Regions from separate parts of the Jeotgalibacillus sp. 10bf12 genome, predicted to be linked through region 4. Evidence: riboswitches for the same ligand, from Rfam matches in the RefSeq annotation. Region 4 holds a riboswitch; each other region holds the start of a gene.
What was found. A riboswitch is a leader RNA that binds a small molecule or an ion and turns the genes downstream of it on or off. The one in region 4 is predicted to bind S-adenosylmethionine.
Positions count from the first base shown of each region.

Region 1: linked by a shared signal. The riboswitch ahead of metK (methionine adenosyltransferase) and the one ahead of DH10bf12_RS08220 (L-cystine transporter) in region 4 are both predicted to bind S-adenosylmethionine.
Region 2: linked by a shared signal. The riboswitch ahead of DH10bf12_RS03460 (transporter substrate-binding domain-containing protein) and the one ahead of DH10bf12_RS08220 (L-cystine transporter) in region 4 are both predicted to bind S-adenosylmethionine.
Region 3: linked by a shared signal. The riboswitch ahead of DH10bf12_RS16715 (methionine ABC transporter ATP-binding protein) and the one ahead of DH10bf12_RS08220 (L-cystine transporter) in region 4 are both predicted to bind S-adenosylmethionine.

Region 1 covers NZ_CP200276.1:3,091,962-3,097,090, forward strand. The annotation lists gene DH10bf12_RS16085 (IS66 family transposase) at 1-66, opposite strand, end outside; gene tnpB (IS66 family insertion sequence element accessory protein TnpB) at 106-348, opposite strand; gene tnpA (IS66 family insertion sequence element accessory protein TnpA) at 461-787, opposite strand; gene metK (methionine adenosyltransferase) at 1,135-2,334, opposite strand; SAM riboswitch class I at 2,492-2,632, opposite strand; gene pckA (phosphoenolpyruvate carboxykinase (ATP)) at 3,003-4,595, shown strand; gene DH10bf12_RS16110 (DUF2584 family protein) at 4,631-4,873, opposite strand; gene DH10bf12_RS16115 (alpha/beta hydrolase family protein) at 4,879-5,129, opposite strand, start outside.
Region 2 covers NZ_CP200276.1:727,449-732,577, reverse strand. The annotation lists gene DH10bf12_RS03470 (b(o/a)3-type cytochrome-c oxidase subunit 1) at 1-366, shown strand, start outside; gene DH10bf12_RS03465 (NAD(P)/FAD-dependent oxidoreductase) at 483-1,718, opposite strand; SAM riboswitch class I at 1,922-2,026, shown strand; gene DH10bf12_RS03460 (transporter substrate-binding domain-containing protein) at 2,209-3,021, shown strand; gene DH10bf12_RS03455 (amino acid ABC transporter permease) at 3,043-3,762, shown strand; gene DH10bf12_RS03450 (amino acid ABC transporter ATP-binding protein) at 3,762-4,502, shown strand; gene mmuM (homocysteine S-methyltransferase) at 4,529-5,129, shown strand, end outside.
Region 3 covers NZ_CP200276.1:3,198,405-3,203,533, forward strand. The annotation lists gene DH10bf12_RS16705 (MetQ/NlpA family ABC transporter substrate-binding protein) at 1-51, opposite strand, end outside; gene DH10bf12_RS16710 (methionine ABC transporter permease) at 93-761, opposite strand; gene DH10bf12_RS16715 (methionine ABC transporter ATP-binding protein) at 754-1,779, opposite strand; SAM riboswitch class I at 1,919-2,021, opposite strand; gene DH10bf12_RS16720 (thioredoxin family protein) at 2,117-2,446, opposite strand; gene DH10bf12_RS16725 (toprim domain-containing protein) at 2,446-2,802, opposite strand; gene gcvH (glycine cleavage system protein GcvH) at 3,303-3,686, opposite strand; gene DH10bf12_RS16735 (arsenate reductase family protein) at 3,769-4,128, opposite strand; gene DH10bf12_RS16740 (ArsR/SmtB family transcription factor) at 4,144-4,446, opposite strand; gene DH10bf12_RS16745 (SDR family NAD(P)-dependent oxidoreductase) at 4,460-5,129, opposite strand, start outside.
Region 4 covers NZ_CP200276.1:1,555,465-1,560,593, reverse strand. The annotation lists gene DH10bf12_RS08235 (SDR family oxidoreductase) at 1-615, opposite strand, end outside; gene DH10bf12_RS08230 (acyl-CoA dehydrogenase) at 618-1,841, opposite strand; gene DH10bf12_RS08225 (CotY/CotZ family spore coat protein) at 2,171-2,746, shown strand; SAM riboswitch class I at 3,161-3,264, shown strand; gene DH10bf12_RS08220 (L-cystine transporter) at 3,347-4,735, shown strand; gene DH10bf12_RS08215 (hypothetical protein) at 4,930-5,129, shown strand, end outside.

The sequences.
Region 1 (5,129 bases), 1.5 Mb from region 4:
TTCCAGTTCATGAATGCGGTCTTTATTTGAAGTTTTAGGATGAGAAGGTGTCGTTTGTTTTTTCATACCCCTAGGGTACGACACCTTCTGTCTGAGGTCTACCCCTTATATAACTTTCATGCCGGAAAGTTTCGGATGAACTTTTCCATCTTCAATCGTCAGTCCTTCTAACAACCACTTTAACTGTTTAGGGTTCAGAGAAGTGGTTTCATCTTCACGCCCTTCGGGCCAACGGAATCGGCCATTTTCAAGTCTGCGATAATACAGCCAAAAACCATTGTGCTCCCAGTGTAGAATCTTCACTTTATCCCGTTCACGGTTACAAAACAAAAGATATCTGAAGAACACGGATCTAATTCAAACGTTTCCTGTACGATGGCCGCAAGACCATCAATGGATAATCGCATATCTGTCACGCCTTGAGCGAGGTATATATTGCGTATAGATTCCGGTTGAAGAATCATGGCGTGATCACCTCCAGCAGTTCAGTTAATAATTCTTTATCAAATCCCGGAGGGATCACAACTTTATATGGCCCTACGTGCAGGTCGAGCTTCGTAGTAGGGGATTGCATATTGATTTTTGCCCATCCAGTTGGACGTTCCTGTTGGATATCCTCTGGCCGGTAAGTCATTCTAAAATAATGAAGCTGACTGTACGTGACTTCATCCCGAGTCTCGCAAAATGCTTTTAATGATAAGTCACTTTCACGCCACTCTTCATAGATACGCGACATCTTTTCTACGTATCCACTTGGCACGTGATTTGAGCTTTCTTTTACATCCATTCAATAACCACACCTTCCATATAACCAATGTGTTCATAGGATAAGAGGCAGTCGGTGTACCTTTCGAAGAAAGGAGCATTTCATCTGGCTTAAGATCCGTTTGAAATGTCTATGTGAAGAGAAAGTAGAAAAAATCGTAGCTTGATTGAACACGTTCGTTACATATTTGATTTCCTTCATTTTGTCACGGAAGGTTACACAACAGAAGGTGTGGTTCGTTTGACGCTTACTGTGATTCAAAGAAACTCACACCATGTTCTTAGAATAGTGAAATTTGATCTATGCCCATTCAACAAAAAATCCGGAATATATCATAACAGATATATTCCGGACGGATTGTATTCTTATTATGCGTTAGCATCCTTCTTCAACGCATCTGCTTTATCTGTTCTTTCCCATGGAAGGTCAAGATCATTACGGCCGAAGTGTCCGTAAGCAGCTGTCTGCTTGTAGATCGGACGGCGAAGGTCAAGCATTTTAATAATGCCTGCAGGACGAAGGTCAAAGTGATTACGGATCAGATCCACAAGTGTATCCTCTTCCACTTTACCAGTGTCAAATGTATTAACAGAAATTGATACAGGCTGCGCTACGCCGATTGCGTATGCAAGCTGTACTTCACATTTATCAGCAAGACCTGCAGCAACGATGTTTTTCGCTACGTAACGTGCAGCGTAAGCACCTGAGCGGTCAACTTTCGTTGCATCCTTACCAGAGAATGCACCGCCGCCGTGACGCGCATATCCACCGTAAGTATCAACGATGATTTTACGGCCAGTCAGACCGGCATCTCCCTGAGGTCCGCCAATAACGAAGCGCCCAGTCGGGTTAATGAAGTATTTAGTATCTTCATCAATTAGCTCTGCAGGAACGACATGGTTAATTACGTGTTCCTTCAGGTTACGCTGAATACGCTCAAGGCTGACTTCCGGATGGTGCTGCGTTGAGATAACGATTGTGTCTACGCGCACCGGCTTGTCATTTTCATCATATTCAACTGTCACCTGCGTCTTACCATCAGGACGAAGGTATGGAAGAATATCTTCTTTACGCACTTCAGTCAGACGGCGTGACAGTTTGTGAGCAAGTGAGATTGGCAGTGGCATCAGTTCAGCTGTTTCGTTATTTGCATAACCGAACATAAGCCCCTGGTCGCCTGCACCAATTGATTCGATTTCCGCGTCAGTCATCTGGCTTTCACGGTCTTCTAGCGCACGGTCAACTCCTGCTGCAATGTCAGGTGACTGCTCATCAATAGAAGTTAGTACTGCACAAGTATCCGCATCAAAACCATATTTAGCACGTGTATAACCGATTTCTTTGATCGTTTCACGTACGATCTTAGGGATATCTACATACGTAGAAGTTGAGATTTCTCCAGCTACCAGAACAAGTCCGGTTGTAACAGAAGTTTCGCATGCCACGCGGGCATTCGGATCATCTTTCAGAATTGCATCAAGAATTGAATCAGAAATCTGATCACAGATTTTATCCGGATGTCCCTCAGTTACGGACTCGGATGTAAATAAACGACGTTTTACAGACATATAAGTCTCCTCCTTGTGAAGCAAATAGTCGACGGTACTCATTACCCTTAGAGATCGAACGTTAACCTACAAGATCATCCAAGTTTCGGCATAAATAAAAGAAACCTCTCCTCAAATCACGTTCATGAGGAAAGGTTCATAATCAGTTCGCCTTTCACTCTTATCGTTCAAGACACACGTCTTGCTCCAGGTTAGCACCTTCGCTCCAAATGTTTGGACCGCAAAAGCATCATGCTTTTTTGCAGAGCAGGTTGCTGGGTTTCATAGGGCCTGTCCCTCCACCAGCTCGGGATAAGAGTATCCGTTCAAAAAACTATCTTACGGAAATGAATGTGTAATGTCAATCATAATATTCTATGATAATAAGAACTTTTATTAAGCTTTCATTTTTTAAAATCCATTATCTTACTTGCACAGCTGTTGATTGGAGTGGATGGGGGCGACTCCTGCGGCAGGAAGGGACAGGTGAGGCTTATGGCGAAGCCTGCGGGCTCACCGCCCGGCCGCGGAAAGCGTCCCCCTGAAGCGGAAATCATCAGCCAACCTTTAAAAAACAAACAATTTAAGAATTTTTAACGAAATCACCAATTAGTATAGACTATTCAATTGAATGTGTTATACTAATTTCGAACAAAGGTGAATGACTTACTGAAAAGGTGGGAGATAACATGACAACAATCCGAAACACTTCAGAATTAAAAGAACTATTAATGAGCGAACGCGTGAATAAGAACCTTTCTGTACCTCAGCTTGTAGAGAAGGTATTAATGAGAGAAGAAGGCACATTAACTTCTACAGGCGCTGTAAAAGCGGAAACTGGCAAATACACCGGCCGCTCTCCAAAAGATAAATTTATTGTGGATGAAGCTTCTGTACGTGACAAGATTGACTGGGGTAAAGTCAATCAGCCGATCTCTGAGGATTCATTTGACCGTTTATATACGAAAGTACTAAACCACCTTGGTGAAAAAGAAGAAGTATTTATGTTTGAAGGATTTGCAGGCGCTGATGCTGATTCCCGCCTCCCAATCCGTGTGGTCAACGAGCGCGCATGGCATAATCTTTTTGCCCACCAGCTATTTATCAGACCTGAAAAAGGTGAAGCATGGACCAGCCGGAATGAAGCGCCGTTTACAATTTTGTCTGCTCCATCATTGAAAGCTGACCCTGAAACAGATGGTACAAATTCTGAAACATTTATCATTGTATCATTTGAACAACGCACAATTTTAATCGGTGGCACAGAATATGCAGGCGAAATGAAAAAGTCTATTTTCTCTGTGATGAATTATCTGCTACCGCAAAATGATATTTTACCGATGCACTGCTCAGCAAACGTTGGTGCTGAAGGGGATGTGGCATTATTCTTCGGACTTTCAGGAACTGGTAAAACAACGCTATCAGCAGATGCTGACCGTAAGCTCATTGGGGATGATGAGCACGGCTGGTCTGATAATGGCGTGTTTAATATCGAGGGTGGATGCTACGCGAAATGCATTAACCTGTCAGAGGAAAAAGAGCCGCAGATTTTCGATGCGATCCGATTTGGTTCAGTCCTTGAAAATGTCGTGCTTGACCCTGAGTCACATGAAGCAGACTATGATGACTCTTCATTAACTGAAAATACGCGTGCTGCATATCCGCTGCAGGCGATGAGAAATATCGTGGATCCAAGCAGAGCCGGTCACCCGAATACAATTGTATTCCTGACTGCTGATGCATTTGGTGTACTGCCTCCGATCGCAAAGCTGACAAAAGAACAGGCAATGTACCACTTCCTGAGCGGCTACACATCAAAGCTTGCCGGCACTGAAAGAGGCATTACTGAGCCGGAAGCAACGTTCTCAACCTGCTTTGGATCTCCTTTCCTTCCACTTGAACCGACTGTATACGCTGAAATGCTTGGTAAAAAGCTTGAAGAGCATGATGCAGAAGTATACCTGGTCAATACCGGCTGGACTGGCGGTGCTTACGGGACGGGATCACGTATGAAACTTACTTACACAAGAGCAATGGTTAGGGCTGCTCTCCACGGTGAGCTTGCAAATACGGAGACTGCAAGTAATGGACTATTCGGACTTGAGACACCGCTTCACATTCCAGGTGTACCTGATGATGTGCTGCAGCCGCGTTTTGCATGGAAGAATGAAAGTGAATACGAGGAAAAAGCGATGGAGCTTGCATTAAAGTTTAAAGAGAACTTTAAGAAGTTCACTAGCGTAGATGAGCGGATCGCCAGACTTGGCGGACCAATCGTCTAAATAGATAAAGCGTATCGGCTAAGCCGATACGCTTTTTAATTTGTAGACTCGAGCGATTTCATTTCAAAATAGATGACCGTTTTCTGACCGCTCCATTCAAGCTTATAAATCTCTGCGATCCCTCGCACTTCACCTGCAATTGAGTTTTTCACTTCAAGCGGTATATGCATTGGATACAGCCTGTACTCATCTTTCTCAAGCTTGAAAAAGTTCTTTTCGATTCTCTCTTCTCTTCCTTTTGTCACAATCATTGTATTTAACTCTAACGGCATCCCCATCTCGTTCAGCTCCTTTGTTTTTTCATCCAGTCTGTCAGTTTCCTGACCGTTGCAATATTTTCAAGCGGTGGAAATGCATGATGAAAATCAGCATAATACCAGCTCTCTACTGATTTGTTGTACTCCTTCAGCTTCTCTTCCAGCTGATATGCGTGCTCAGGTGACACATTGTCATCCAGCTCACCGTGTATAATGAGCACCGGACAGTTGAGTTTCTCTATTTCATTCAACGGTGTTCGCCACTTATATGCTTCAG
Region 2 (5,129 bases), 830 kb from region 4:
CTCGGCGCGCCTCGCCGAACAGCATATTCAGGTTACAACGGCCATGAATCCGCAATGGAGTGGTTTGATGGCATCCTGACAAACCACGTCACAATGGCCGTTGGCGGAAGCATTCTTTTCCTTTCAGCCATGCTGCTGCTCTATATCGTGATCATGAGCGCATTCGTCTCACCAAAGGCTGAGCCGCATGAATTTGTTGAGTTTCCGCTTGCTGAAAGTGATAAACGGGCAACACCGAAAATACTTGAAAACTGGTGGCTGTGGATTGGCATCGCCTTCTTACTCATCATCATCGCATACGCGATCCCGATCGCCCAGATGATTCAGCATGCACCACCAGGTTCCAGAGGATTTATCACATGGTAGGAGTTGAGTGAAATGGTACTATCGTTAATCTTCTTTTTTCTCGTCATCATTTTAACAACAGGCATATATGTAGAATTAACAACGGATGAAGATTAAAAAAGCAAAGGCCGGGATTGTCACGGCCTTTTTGCTTGATTTAATATCGGCCGATCCTGCAAATACATCGCCAGACCCGCACTATCCCCTTTCACAATCTCCTCAGCAACAAGCTTTGCTAACACCTGCCCATACACCATCCCGTTATCACCAAATGCAAACACGAAATAACAGCCCGGGAATTCTTTGTAATTCCCAACGACAGGTACCCCATCTACAATCCCACCGTAGGATGAAGCCAGATAAAACTCAGGTTCCACCTGAATATCAGGAAACAGTTTATTAAATTCCTTAATTAACTGATATTTTTTATGAGTTAATTTACTATTTCTGTCTCTTTCTTCATCTGTATTTTCATCCAGTCCGCCAATGATTACCCGGTTGTCTTTCGTAGTCCGTACATAAATATAGGGACGTGCGGTTTCCCAGAGAAGTGTCCGGTTGTACCATGCAGACAGGTCATCAACCGGAGTAGTGGTAATCGTGAAGGTACTTTCAAAAGAAGCTTTCTTCTCTTTTTTAATATCCATGCCCTCATAACCTGCAGCAAAAATCACATGACGCGCCTCTATGGCATAACCGTTCTTCGTTGTCACAATCATATTGCCGCTGCCCTGATCGACGTGCTGTCCATTCATTTCAGTATGCTCATATACACGTACACCGTGTGCCACTGCCTCTTCAAATAGCGCATGCGTATATTTGAATGGATTAATTTCACCGTCGCGATAGGAATAAATCGCTGCTTCTCTGCTAAATGGATACTTCGCTTCAATCTCATCTCTTTTTAAAAAGTCGACCTCACAATCATGCTGCTTTAAATACTCATATTCCTTTTGCAGCTTGGCAACGTCTTCCGGACAGCTTGCGGAATATAACGTATCTCTTCTGGTGAATTCGCAGTCGATTGAACTGCTTTTGGAGGCTGCTTCAATCTCATCAATCGCCTCCTGCAGCAGCTGCAAATGTCTTGCAATGTAGTCTTCTCCGAATGTATTCACTAAACTGGTGAACATCTTTTCACCTGAATATTGCAAAATCGCTGTATTCGTCACAGTGCTTCCGCTAGCAATCGTTGATTTTTCGATCACGACTGTATCCAGGTCATGGCCAGCCAGGTAATGTGCACACTGCGCCCCTGAACTTCCGCCTCCAACAATCAGTACATCACAGATGAGGTCTGTTTCTAGTACAGGATAAGACGGTGCATCCGGAAAAGTAGTAGGCCAATAATAAGTGCCGGTTTGTCGTTTCATTTTGTTCCTCCCCCAAATTAAAATAGATGCTGTTACTATGTCCCGAAATATTTTTAATATGCTCAATACGTAAAAAGTGTCGGGATATTGCGTTGGTTACGCTTTCAATTTTTAAGAAAATGTGAGTGTGTGTAAAAAGAAGAAAAATCTGTTTGACAGAAGCTTAAAAGTCGCATACTATTCTAACTATCGAAAAATTAAATAACTTATCCAGAGAGACCGAGGGACAGGCCCGATGACGTCCAGCAACCATCATTTGATGAGAGGTGCTAATTCCTGCAGAATGTTGTCATTCTGAGAGATAAGAAGCAGATTAAAACCTCTTTCTTATTGGAAGTGGTTTTTTTGTGTTTATCAGGAGATTGCCCTTTATATTGCCGGTTGCAGATAAGGAAAAAGGGAGCGTAGTGTGTTCAACAATGGAAATATGACTTTAAAAAGCTAATCCATTACATTAATTTACATTATATACATAAAAGGAGCTTGCATAATGAAAAGACATCAACCTTTATTCTTATCACTATTTTTACTGGCTGGAGCAGGTGTAGTAAGCGGCTGTTCTTCAGAGGAAACGACGGCGTCAAATGGCGATGAGGTCATTACGGTCGGAACGCAGAATGATTATCCGCCATTTGCTTTTGCAGATGACAACAATGAACTGACAGGCTATGACGTGGATGTTGTAAAAGCGATTGATGAGGAGCTTGATGGCTATACATTCGAGTTTAAGGCGGTTCCATGGGACAGTATGTTTCTTTCGCTTGAATCCAATAAAATTCAGGCGGTAGCTGATCAGGTAGCGAAAACACCTGAGCGCGAGGAGAAGTATTTATTTACAGATGAGTCCTATTTTGCAGCTGAAACGGTCATTGCTGTGAAGGAAGGCAGAGAGGATATTCAGACCATTGAGGACCTTGAAGGAAAGAAGGTGGGTGCGCTCGCGGGTGATTCCTATACGCTGCTGCTTGAAGAGTATAACGAGACAGCGGATACTCCGATTGAATTAACGTACAGTGAAAGCGGAACGCCTGCTGAGATTTTACAGGACGTGCAAAACGAACGCGTAGATGCCTATGTGAATGATCCGATTATGATGAATAACGTGCTTGAGAAAAATGAGCTGGGCGTTGAAATTGTCGGACAGTCGCTTGTCAATGATCAGATGGGCATTGTGCTGAAGCACGGTGAAAAAGGCGAGGAGCTGAAGGCCTTAATTGATCCGATCATCAGGCAGCTGAAAGAGGATGGTACATTAGCTGAACTGTCACAGAAGTGGACCGGCGGAGAATATATTCCTGAATAAGCGTCCGGAGGGTAAGAGTGTATGGAAAATTTACTGGATATCGGCTTTATCATAGAAAGCTATCCCGCGATTTTGTCGCGACTGCCGATTACGATAGGGATTGCCGTGGGTTCTATGGTGATCAGCCTTCTGATCGGACTTGCGACAGCTTTAATTAAAATCTACAAGGTGCCTGTACTGAGCGTGATTACATCAGTCTACGTCTCATTTATCAGGGGAACGCCATTACTCGTACAGATCTATCTGGTGTTTTACGGGATCCCGAAAGTGATTTATTACCTGCAGATTGAATACGGTGTGTTTTTATCAGCAGATGTGAACAGTATTTCGCCTGAAGTGTATGCGCTACTGGCGTTTTCAATTAACCTCGGGGCTTATCTGTCTGAGACGATCCGTTCTGCGATTGAATCAGTGGACCGTGGGCAGTTTGAAGCAGCGAAGGCGATCGGGATGAGCCCGGTGCAGATGATGACGAAAATCATTTTCCCGCAGGCGTTGACTGTTGCGATCCCTAACCTTGGCAATATGTTTATCAGCACGATCAAGGATACATCCTTAGTATTCATTATTGGTGTCATTGACGTCATGGGACAGGCGAAAATTCTCGGCTCACGCGGTCTGGCATTTTTTGAAGTGTATATTGCGGTGTCGATTGTCTACTGGATTCTCTGCATCGCTGTTGAACGGCTGCTTGTCAGACTTGAAAAGCGGGCGCGCAGATATGAAAGAGGGATTGCATGATGATAAAACTTGAAAATATTCATAAATATTATGACAAACAGCACGTGCTGAAAGGGATTGACCTGGACATTCGTGAAGGGGAAGTCGTGTCGATCTTAGGTCCAAGCGGGTCAGGGAAATCAACGCTCCTGCGCTGCATCAATTTTCTCGAGCAGCCAAACAGCGGAATCGTTCAGCTCAACGGTAAAAAGGTGGACGCTGAGTCGGCAGGTAAGTCGGATATTCTGGCGTTAAGAACGTCAACAGGCATGGTTTTTCAGCAGTACAATCTATTCAAAAACCTGACTGTACTCGAAAACGTAATGGTCGGCTTAACAAGTGTGAAGCAGCTGAAGAAGGAGCGGGCGAAAGAGACAAGCCTTGCCATCCTTGAAAAAGTCGGGTTATCCAACCGGCTCGATCATTATCCGGCGCAGCTTTCAGGCGGTCAGCAGCAGCGTGTCGGCATTGCCCGTGCGATGGCACTCAACCCGAAAGTCCTGTTGTTTGATGAGCCTACATCTTCACTTGACCCGGAGCTTGTGGACGGTGTGCTGGCAACGATTAAAAGTGTGGCTGAAGAAGGAAAAACGATGCTCATTGTGACGCATGAGCTTCAGTTTGCGCGTGACATCTCTGACAGAGTGATTTTTATGGAGGATGGGCTGATTGTAGAAGAAGGAACGCCTGATCAGCTGTTTAACCACGCGAAAAAAGAAAGAACGAAGCAGTTTTTAAAGCGGTCAAAGCGGGCTGAATAATAGGATGACAGAAAGGATGACATAGCATGAACCCGATCAAAACGATACTGAATGACTATCCCATCATCATTCTTGACGGGGCACTCGCAACTGAGCTCGAGGGCTATGGATGTGATTTGAATGATCAGCTCTGGTCGGCAATAATTCTGCTGGAAAATCCGGAAATGATTAAAAAGGTGCACCTTGATTATTTTGAGGCAGGCGCCGACTGTGCGATTACTGCCAGCTATCAGGCAACGATTGAAGGGTATCAGCAAAGGGGATTGACTGAAGAAGAAGCCGTCAATCTGATTAAGAAATCAGTCCATCTTGCAGCACAAGCGCGCGATGAATTCTGGACGGGACAGCAGGGGCGTCCAAAACCTTTAGTCGCAGCCTCAGTCGGTCCATATGGCGCTTTTCTGTCAGACGGATCTGAATACCGTGGTGATTACGCCGCAGGATTTGAAGAACTGGTTGCCTTTCACAAAGAGAGAATCAAAGTGTTGGTTGAAGCCGGAGCAGATCTGTTAGCATGCGAAACAATTCCATGCCTTAAAGAAGCGAAAGCCATTGCAGAGGTATTAAAGGAATTTCCTGAAGTGACGGCATGGGTCAGCTTCAGCGCAAAGGATCAATTACATATCA
Region 3 (5,129 bases), 1.6 Mb from region 4:
TAATGCAAAAATACTTGTTACTGCGAATGTTCCTGCTACGAATTTTTTCATGTGTGATTCTCTCCCTTAGTGTGTTTTTATAATAAGCTAAATTAGCGTTTATCCAGTTTGTTGGTGAAGAAGTCTCCAAAGAATTGAATGATGAAGACGATTGCTAAGATAATGATGGTTGCTGCGAGCACTACGTCATCCCTGCTTCGCTGGAATCCGTCAAGGAATGCAAGGTTACCAAGTCCGCCTGCTCCGATGACACCTGCCATCGCTGTATAACCGACCAGCGCAATGGCTGTAACGGTAATACCTGAGATGAGAGCTGGCATTGATTCCGGAATTAATACTTTAAAAATAATCGTACTGATTTTGGCTCCCATTGATCTTGCCGCTTCAATGACGCCCTTATCAATCTCACGCAATGCAATCTCAACCATACGTGCGTAGAATGGTGCGGCACCAATTATCAATGCCGGCAAGGCTGCATCTGCTCCCCTGATCGTCCCAAGCAGAAAACGAGTAAATGGGATGAGCAGAATAATCAGGATAATAAATGGAATTGACCTGAATATATTAACGAGTGCTGTCGTAATGCCATAAGCGATTTTATTTTCCAGTAAGTTTCCTTTTGAAGTAAGAAATAAAAGCAACCCGAGTGCCAGTCCTAAGATAAATGTAATGATGACTGAAATGACTGTCATATAAATCGTTTCGTAGGTCGCCTCCCACATGACCGGCCACTCAACGTTCGGAAAAATCTGCTCAATCATGTGTGATCACCTCCACTCCGACACTTGCCGCTTCTAGAAATTCAATCGCTCGCGCTAACTCATCCGGCTGCCCGTGTAAATGAATAAACAATGAGCCGTATGCGCCGTTTTGCGTCTGCGAAATTTTCCCCTGCAGAATATTGACCTGCAGCTCGAATGAACGGATCAGATTTGTAACGACCGGCTGCTCAGCTGATTCACCTACAAAAGTCAGCTTGATCACTTTGCCGTCCTGGTACTCTTTCAGCAGATGCTCAATCGTATCTTTTGTTTCTTCAGGTTCTGTTACCTGCTGAACGAAACGTTTTGTGATGTTTTCTTTCGGCTGCTTAAATACGTCAAGGACATCTCCAAGTTCAACTACTTTACCGCCTTCCATCACAGCAACACGGTGGCAGATTTTTCTGATGACGTGCATTTCATGTGTGATCAGCACGATTGTCAGACCGAGGCGCTTATTAATATCCACCAGCAGTTCAAGAATTGAATCGGTCGTCTGAGGGTCAAGCGCCGATGTTGCTTCATCACAAAGCAGTACTTCAGGGTCATTCGCAAGTGCCCGTGCAATCCCGACTCTCTGCTTTTGACCGCCACTCAGTTGAGAAGGATAGGCATCTCCACGGCCATCAAGTCCTACAAGTTCGATTAACTCATCCACTCTTTTTAATCGTTCCTGTTTAGGAACACCTGCTATTTCAAGCGGAAAAGAAATATTTTCTCTTACAGACCTTGACCATAGAAGATTGAAATGCTGGAAAATCATACTGATTTTTTGTCTTGCTTTCCGCAAGTCTCCTCCTTTGATAGAGGAAATCAGCTTACCATTTATATCAACCTTACCTTCTGACGGCTGTTCAAGACCGTTCAGCATACGGATTAATGTACTTTTACCGGCACCACTGTATCCAATGACGCCAAAGATTTCGCCTTCGTGAATGTTCAGGTTAACTTTGTCAACTGCAGTCAGTGAACCGCTTTTTGTTTTAAATACTTTTTTTACATCTGAGATGGTTATCATACCATCACCCACTTTCGTAAATTAACTTATTATCCCGTTAAAGCAGGAAATTAAAATACTGCCTTCAAATAGTCCTGTTATATATAAAAAACGCCTCTCTGCGTGATGAGCAGAAAGGCGTCAAAAATTAAACGGCTTTCTCTCATCTACCAGGTATAAACCTGTGTGACTTGGCACCTTTCCAGTAAACTGTCGGTTGCCGGGCTTCATAGGGCACTTCCCTCCGCCGCTCTTGATAAGAGTTACGCGTATTCAGTTAAGATTCATTAAGAGTACGAGACAAATCGTATCATGTTCTTAAATTTACTGTCAACGAATTTTTTTCAAAATTGCACATTTACTGATTTGCCGGCTGTCCGGACAGTTCTCTGAATGCCTCAAAGATCGTTGGCACTGATTCAAACTTATAGATTTTCTGCACCATCTGACCATCTTTAAATAACAGCAGGCATGGGACACTTTCAATCTGATAACGCTCAGCAAGCGGTTCAACATAGTTTAGATCTGCTTTTCCGACCTCAGTATCCTGAATCGCAGCGGCTGTCACTTCAAGCATTTTCCCCGCAAGCTTACACGTCCCGCACATTGGCGTGTATAAATACATCGCTGACTGCTTTTTTTCCTGCAAACGCTGGTCCAGCGCTTCTATTGTCCATTCTTTTATCATTAAAGATTCATCCTTTTTTCTAAAAACTCAGTGTAAATATCAATATTTGCACCGGCTAAAATAACAGCCAGATGCTGCTCAGGAGCTGTTGCAACCTCACGATAGGCTTTGTCGATATAAAGATGATCCGCTTCAGGCATCTCTCTTTTAAACTGTTTTCGCAGCTTCTCACCTGCATCATCCGCATCCACAAGCACATAGACATCTTTTTCATACAACTCATCAATCAGCTCATCCATTTTCGTCAGGCTGATTGTGCCATTTGTACAAATAATATCAACCGGCTCTCTGATAATCGGCTGAACCTTACGCTTATCAGACTTACCCTCAACAATAATAACCTTTTTGCACTGCATTTCCCATCACACCTTCACCTAAGGATCGCACGGCTTTCTAACATGGTATGCTGCTGATTTAATTGTCGCCTGTACTGTTGAGAAATGCAAGTAAATGAGATGGGTGAAAATCTCTTGAAGTTAGTGTTGCTATATAGTGGCAGGTGTTTTCCGCTTCAGGGGGACTTCACGGCCGGGCGGTGAACCAGCAGGCTTCACCATAAGCCTCACCTGTCCCTTCCTGACGAGCCCCTTACGCTCCAATCACCTGCTGCGCAAATATGGATTCTTTCCCCATAAACTAATAACTGAAAAATTAGATACCGTTTATATTTCACATAGACAGGATGAGGTGAACGGAGCAGAAGGCGGCGACTCCAGCGGGATGTGACGGACAGGTGAGACCCCGCAGGCAAAGCCGAGGAGGCTCAGCGCCGTCCCCGCGGAAAGCGTCCGCCTGGCGCGCAGTGAGCCGGTTTCATAAAAAAACCGCCCACCCAACCAGGTGAACGGCACATCAATTAGTCTTCGTCTGTCATTTTGTCATATGCTTCAGCATCCATCAGTGCGTCAACTTCTGAGTCATCAGAAAGTTCAACTACGACCATCCATGCTTTTTCATATGGAGATTCGTTAACGTATTCAGGGCTGTCTTCAAGGTCTTCGTTCACCTCAACGACTTTACCGCTGACTGGTGCGTAAAGTTCTGACACTGTTTTAACAGACTCAACGCTGCCAAATGGCTCGTCTGCCTGCAGCTCGTCGCCTACTTCCGGAAGCTCAACAAATACGATATCGCCAAGCTCTGACTGTGCGAATTCAGTAATACCGATTCGTGCTTTACCGTCTTCAACTTTTACCCATTCGTGTTCTTCTGAATAACGTAATTCTTTTGGTGAACTCATGTGTTTTCCCTCCGCATATGAATGATTTCTATACTACTTCATATTGGCATAACAGGTGCCCGAAAACAAGAATTGTTTCTGATTAACCCTGCCATTTTTCTTCAAATTCCGGTTCTTTAAATCCAACTGTTACCTGATTGCCGTCAGTCGTCAGCGGACGCTTGATCAGTTTGCCGTCTGAAGCAAGCAGTTCAAGCTTTTCCTCATCTGACATGTCGGCAAGCTTATCTTTTAAACCAAGCTCGCGATACTTTACACCGCTTGTATTGAAAAACTTCTTCAGCTCAAGCCCGCTTTTCTTATGTAGCTCAGAAAGTTCTTCTTTTGAAGGAGGTGAATCGATTAAATGAATTTCTTCGTATGACACCTCATTTTGATCCAGCCATTTTTTCGCTTTACGGCACGTGCCACATTTTGGGTAAGTGTAAAAAGTAATCGTCATGTTCATTCCTCCTTGTTAATAACACCGGTCTTCCACGGTAATAATCAGATGCTTTAACGTTTCCAGCGCTCCCTCAAGAGCAAGAGAGTAATTGCGCTGCGTTCCATGCTGTTTCATTTTTAAAATACCCTGTTCACGCAGAATTTTCAAATGATGAGAAACAGCAGGACGGGAAAGCGGAAGTCTATCTGTTAATTCATTCACTGTCATTGAGTCTGTATCTGAGAGCATTAATACAATATCCTGACGATAAGGATCACTCAATGCCTGAAATAATGGAATACAGTCCCGAAATGCTTTTTCTGCCTGCTCCCCCATTTATGTCACCTCACTACTCTCTTTCCTGTGTCTTTCTAACGATGCTTGCTGCAGCTGACCTGGAGATCAGACGGCTCGCTCTGGACTGAAGTTTGTTCATGCCTCCAGGTATAATCTGCTTTTTACCATTCATAAATTCGATAAACGTGATTTTCGCTACCGCCTGCGGTTTCATCGTGCCATTGTTAAATAGCTTTGAATCATTCAATTCTGCTGTGTCTTTGCACCCTGTACTTGTAGGTCCTGGATACAATCCTGACACCTGCACGCCATGCTCAGCCCATTCATTATCGAGTGCTTCAGTAAATGATTTCACATATGCTTTAGATGCATAATACACCGCCATTAACGGTCCAGGGAAAAACGCAGCTGTTGAAGCGACATTCAGAATTTTTCCTGACTTCGCATTCACCATCTCACGGCCAAACAACTTTGTCAGTTCAGTTAGTGAAGTAATATTCAGCTGAATCATTTCCTGTTCTTTTTGCAGATCAGTCTGATGGAATTCCCCAAATAGGCCGACGCCTGCGTTATTAATCAGAATATCGACTGTCAGTTTCTGTGACTGCACCTGATCAAATAAGGTTTGAGCAGCTCCGGCTTTTGATAAGTCACTTTGAAAAACATGCGTTTCGATCGTATATTTCTCTGCCAGTTCATTTGCCAATTCATTCAGCTTATCT
Region 4 (5,129 bases):
GATCGCTTTTGACATCTTCGTCGGGAAAAAGCCCGGTGCAATCGCATTGACGTTGATATTGTGCCTGCCCCATTTCACAGCGAGGTCCTTTGTCATTGTAATGACCGCACCCTTACTTGTGTTGTAGCCGATCGTATCCATCACTCTCGGATCCGTACCGCCAAGGCCTGCAACAGATGCAATGTTAATGATCTTCCCTGACTGTTGCTCAATCATTTTTCTCCCTGCTGCCTGGCTCATTAAAAATGTGCCCGTTACATTCACGTCCATTACCTTTTTCCACGCTTCAAGCGGCATCTCTTCCGCACGCGCGCCCCATGTTGCCCCGCTGTTATTCACTAAAATATCAATTGAACCAAATTGTTCTACCGTCTCATTCACTACCCGCTCCGCATCAGCCGGGTTCGAGATATCACACTGCAGCGCAAGTGTTTTGACCCCAAGCTTTGCTAAACGGTCAGCAACTTCCTGACACGCCTCAAGCTTTCTCGAACAAATGACCACATTCGCTCCAGCTTCAGCAAACCCTTCAGCGATCTGCTCACCCAGTCCGCGGCCGCCACCTGTCACTAGCGCTGTCTTCCCTGTCAGATCAAACAATTCCATTACCTTCATTTTTAATTCCTCCCGTTCCCCTGATATTTTTTCAGCTCAAGTCTGCCAATCTGTGCGCGGTGCACCTCATCCGGTCCATCTGCGAGCCGGAGTGTTCTTGCACTCGCCCAATGCGCTGCAAGCGGAAAATCCTCTGACACACCCGCTGCCCCAAGCGCCTGAATCGCCCGGTCAATGACTTTCAGTGCCATTGAAGGCGCCACGACTTTGATCATCGCAATCTCTGCTTTTGCCACCTTGTTGCCAACTGTGTCCATCATATAAGCAGCCTTTAATGTCAGCAGTCTCGCCTGTTCAATCTCAATCCGCGAATCAGCAATCCACTCACGGATCACGCCCTGGCTTGCAAGCGGTTTGCCAAACGCATGACGATCCACGACGCGCTTACATAATTCCTCAAGCGCACGTTCCGCTGCCCCGATTAGTCTCATGCAATGATGAATCCTGCCTGGTCCAAGTCTTCCTTGCGCAATCGCAAACCCTTTTCCTTCACCTAAAATCATATTCTCTGCCGGCACCCTGACATTTTCAAACGTAATCTCCCCGTGACCATGCGGCGCATGATCATAACCAAACACAGGCAGCATCCGCTCAATCGTCACACCCTGCGTATCAAGCGGCACAAGAATCATCGACTGCTGCTCATACTTATCAGCACCAGGATCCGTCTTTCCCATCACAATGCCAATCTGACAGCGTGGATCCCCGGCACCCGAAGACCACCATTTCCGTCCGTTAATCACATACTCATTACCATCCCGCTCAATCCGCGCTTCAATATTTGTCGCGTCAGATGAAGCCACATCAGGCTCTGTCATCGAAAAGCACGATCGGATCTCACCTGCAAGCAGCGGCTTAAGCCACTTATCCTTCTGCTCCTCTGTCCCGTAACGCACCAACACTTCCATGTTTCCCGTATCCGGTGCATTACAATTAAACACCTCAGGACCAATCATCGAACGCCCCATGATTTCACAAAGCGGCGCGTACTCTACGTTACTGAGCCCAGCTCCGTATTCACTCTCCGGCAAAAACAAATTCCAAAGTCCCTCAGCCTTTGCTTTCTCCTTCAGCTCTTCCATGATTGGCGGCACTGTACTCCAGCGGCTCTCCCCTTCATTTACCTGACGCTCATACAACGCTTCATTCGGATACACGTGCTCCTCCATAAATCTGTTGAGCTTTTTCTCAAGATCTTTTACCTCGGCAGAATACGAAAAATTCATCTTTCCATCCCCTTTTGACCTTACTAACTAACCGGTCGGTATGTATGGTTTTTAGTATAACGGATTTGTTTGAATAATCAAATTAAATTATAAAATATGGAATAAATAAGCTTCCTTATTTATTGTGATATCTACTTCGTTTTCAGTGAGAAGCCTATCAAAAAAAGCTGAATGCTAAGAGAAAACTAACTTTTAACTTCACCATTAAGTCCTGACTTATCTAAGGTCAGCTCGTTTATTTCTTTCTGCAAGGCTATTGTACAGGCATTTAGTCACTTTTTTACATATACATATTAATGCAACAACAATAATGAAAAGGAGAGATTTTAATGTGTTGCGGAAAAAAAGATTCATGTGTATGTGGTATTGTTCGTGAGATTGTAAGAGCTCAGGATGAGGTGGCTGGCGCTAATGCGAATGGTTGCTGTTCAACAGGCTGTGACCAGGCAATCAGAAACCTGCTATCACCGATCGCGGCTAACGGGAATGGAAATGGACCTACTACGATTCCATTTGCACTCTACTGTAAAGGGGATTGCGAACCATTTATCGGAAGCGGCGTTTTCAGTGCTCCCGTCGGCGGATCAGGAATGACCGCACTAAGATGTGTAAAAACACCGATCTTCCGCGCGAAAAAGTTTGTGGATAAAGATAAGGACAGAGAGAAAGATAAGTGCTGCGTCCAGCTGGAGCTACTGCTTCCAATTACAATGGGCGGATCTACTCCTGGGCCATCAGGCGACGGAACGCAAATCTGCGATTATTTCCCGGGCAACAGCATCAGAAATCTGCAGGCAACAGGCATCTGCCTGACTGTCGATTTGAATTGTTTCTGCGGTATCGTATGTCTGGACCCTATCACACCTCGACCTGCGTCTGAGTTTAACATGAGTGAAGAGGACTAAGAGGGTACAAAGACTGAAATGGGACAGCAAAAAGGTACAACTCCGTATCTTTTTGTTGTTTTTCATTCTGATAATATTTTGTTTATGACGTTTAAAGATCATTTCTTCCCTAAAATATTGTCTACAAAATTATTAAAATATAGATGTCATTTTCACATATACTACCCCCATTTTTGTTCTATAAGAACAGATGTGTGAATATAATTGGGATACCTCCACCCTCATTTTTAATAAACGTTATTTTATTAAAGGCGCGCAAACTGTCCCAGTCGAATCCGAGTCAGCATGTGATCCCTGAAAAATGTTAAGAAAAGAATTGTTTAACAAAAAAAATAAATATTGACAGCGCATTTGCGATTCGTTAACATAAAAACCAAGTATTTTTATCGGGATACTTCATAAACTCAATAGATCGTCTTATCAAGAGAGGTTAAGGGACTGGCCCAATGACACCTCGGCAGCAGACTGACTCATCAGTACTGTGCCAATTCCAGCAAGTGTTTCTTGATAGATAAGACTGGATTAATGTTTTTTCTTCCAGTTTATTTTTCTGACTGGGAGTTTTTTTATGTTGAAAATTCATTTAGAGGAGGAAATTGTGTGGACATTTTTTTAGTTAGTTTGAATTTATTTGTGTTAGTTGGTCTTATTATTTTTCTTTACGCGCTTAAGAAGAAGCACGTATCATTTTCAAAAAGGGTTTTACTTGGTTTAGCATTCGGAATTGTATTAGGTTTTGCATTGCAATGGATCTATCCATCTGAGTCCACTGTTATTGCAACTACAGCTGATTGGTTTAATCTAATTGGTGGTTCTTACATCAGGCTCTTACAGATGATCGCCATCCCGCTCGTCTTCATTTCAATTCTTGCGGCTTTTACAAAGCTGACTTTAACAAAGAATATCGGAAAAATCAGTGCACTCATTATCGGCATTTTAGTTGGAACAACTGCCATTGCAGCTGCTGTTGGGATTGCTACAACGGCTGGTTTTAATCTTGAAGCGATTCAAATCGAACAGGGCGAAGCAGAAACAGGCCGTGCCGCTTCATTGGAAGAAACGTATGGGACAGTGGAAAACGTGACATTTCCACAGCAAATCCTTGCTTTAGTTCCATCAAATGTTTTTCTGGATTTCACAGGCGCCCGCCCGACTTCCACGATTTCAGTTGTCATTTTCGCAGCTTTTCTTGGTCTGGCGTTTTTGGGTGTCAGAAGAAAGCAGCCTGAACAAGCGGAATTATTTTCTAAGATTGTCGACTCTCTTTATGCGATCGTGATGCGCGTCGTGACATTAATTTTAAGATTAACGCCTTATGGTGTGCTGGCGGTCATGGCGAGAACAGTGGCAACCACAAACTTTGATGCCATAGTGAATCTCGGTAAATTTGTGATTGCTTCATACGTAGCACTGGGTATTGTCTTTATTATTCATTTGATCCTGCTAACAATTTCAGGCTTAAACCCAGTTACTTTTGTCAAAAAAGCATTTCCTGTTCTCGCTTTTGCGTTTACAACCCGCACCAGTGCCGGCGCGTTGCCAATGAACATCCGGACTCAGCAGAACTTAGGGGTAAAAGATGGAACGGCTAATTTCGCAGGTTCATTTGGATTGTCAATCGGACAAAACGGCTGTGCAGGTGTGTATCCTGCCATGCTCGCGATCATGATTGCACCAACCGTCGGAATCAATCCCCTCACACCGACGTTTATCTTAACGGTCATCGCCGTTGTGGCAATCAGTTCATTTGGTGTTGCAGGCGTTGGAGGCGGCGCAACATTTGCAGCCATTCTTGTCCTGTCAGCCCTGAATCTTCCGATCGGCTTAGCTGGTCTGTTAATTTCCATTGAACCACTGATTGATATGGGAAGAACAGCTGTTAATGTCAGCGGAAGTATGACAGCCGGAGTGCTGACGAGTAAGGTAACGAATGAATTAGATGTTGATATGTATAACGACCGGTCTACACGGGTGACTGTTGAGGCTTAAGTAAAGAGCGTATTAAAAGAGAGCAGCCATTTGGTTGCTCTTTTTTTAAATATCTTTCGTGTCCTGCATTTGTAGTGAGTATTTTAAATCACTAATAATGAAGGTCATCATTTTTACGATGAAAATGTATGATAGACTAACATTGACTATTTTTTCTAAATTAAGGTTATTGAAGAAATCAGGGAGGCGTCGTAATGTGGATCATATTAGGATTTATTGCAATCGCAGCAACACTGCTTAATATTTATTTATTTTCAGCAGGAAAGGATTATAAGCTTGCGATGGCGGCAGCTTTATCATTTACAGCACTCACACTGTGTGCAGAAATCACCTTTATCGCCGGGCAGGCAGCAAAAGAAGACTGGTCAGCTGTCAGGGAAGTCGTTAACTTCCA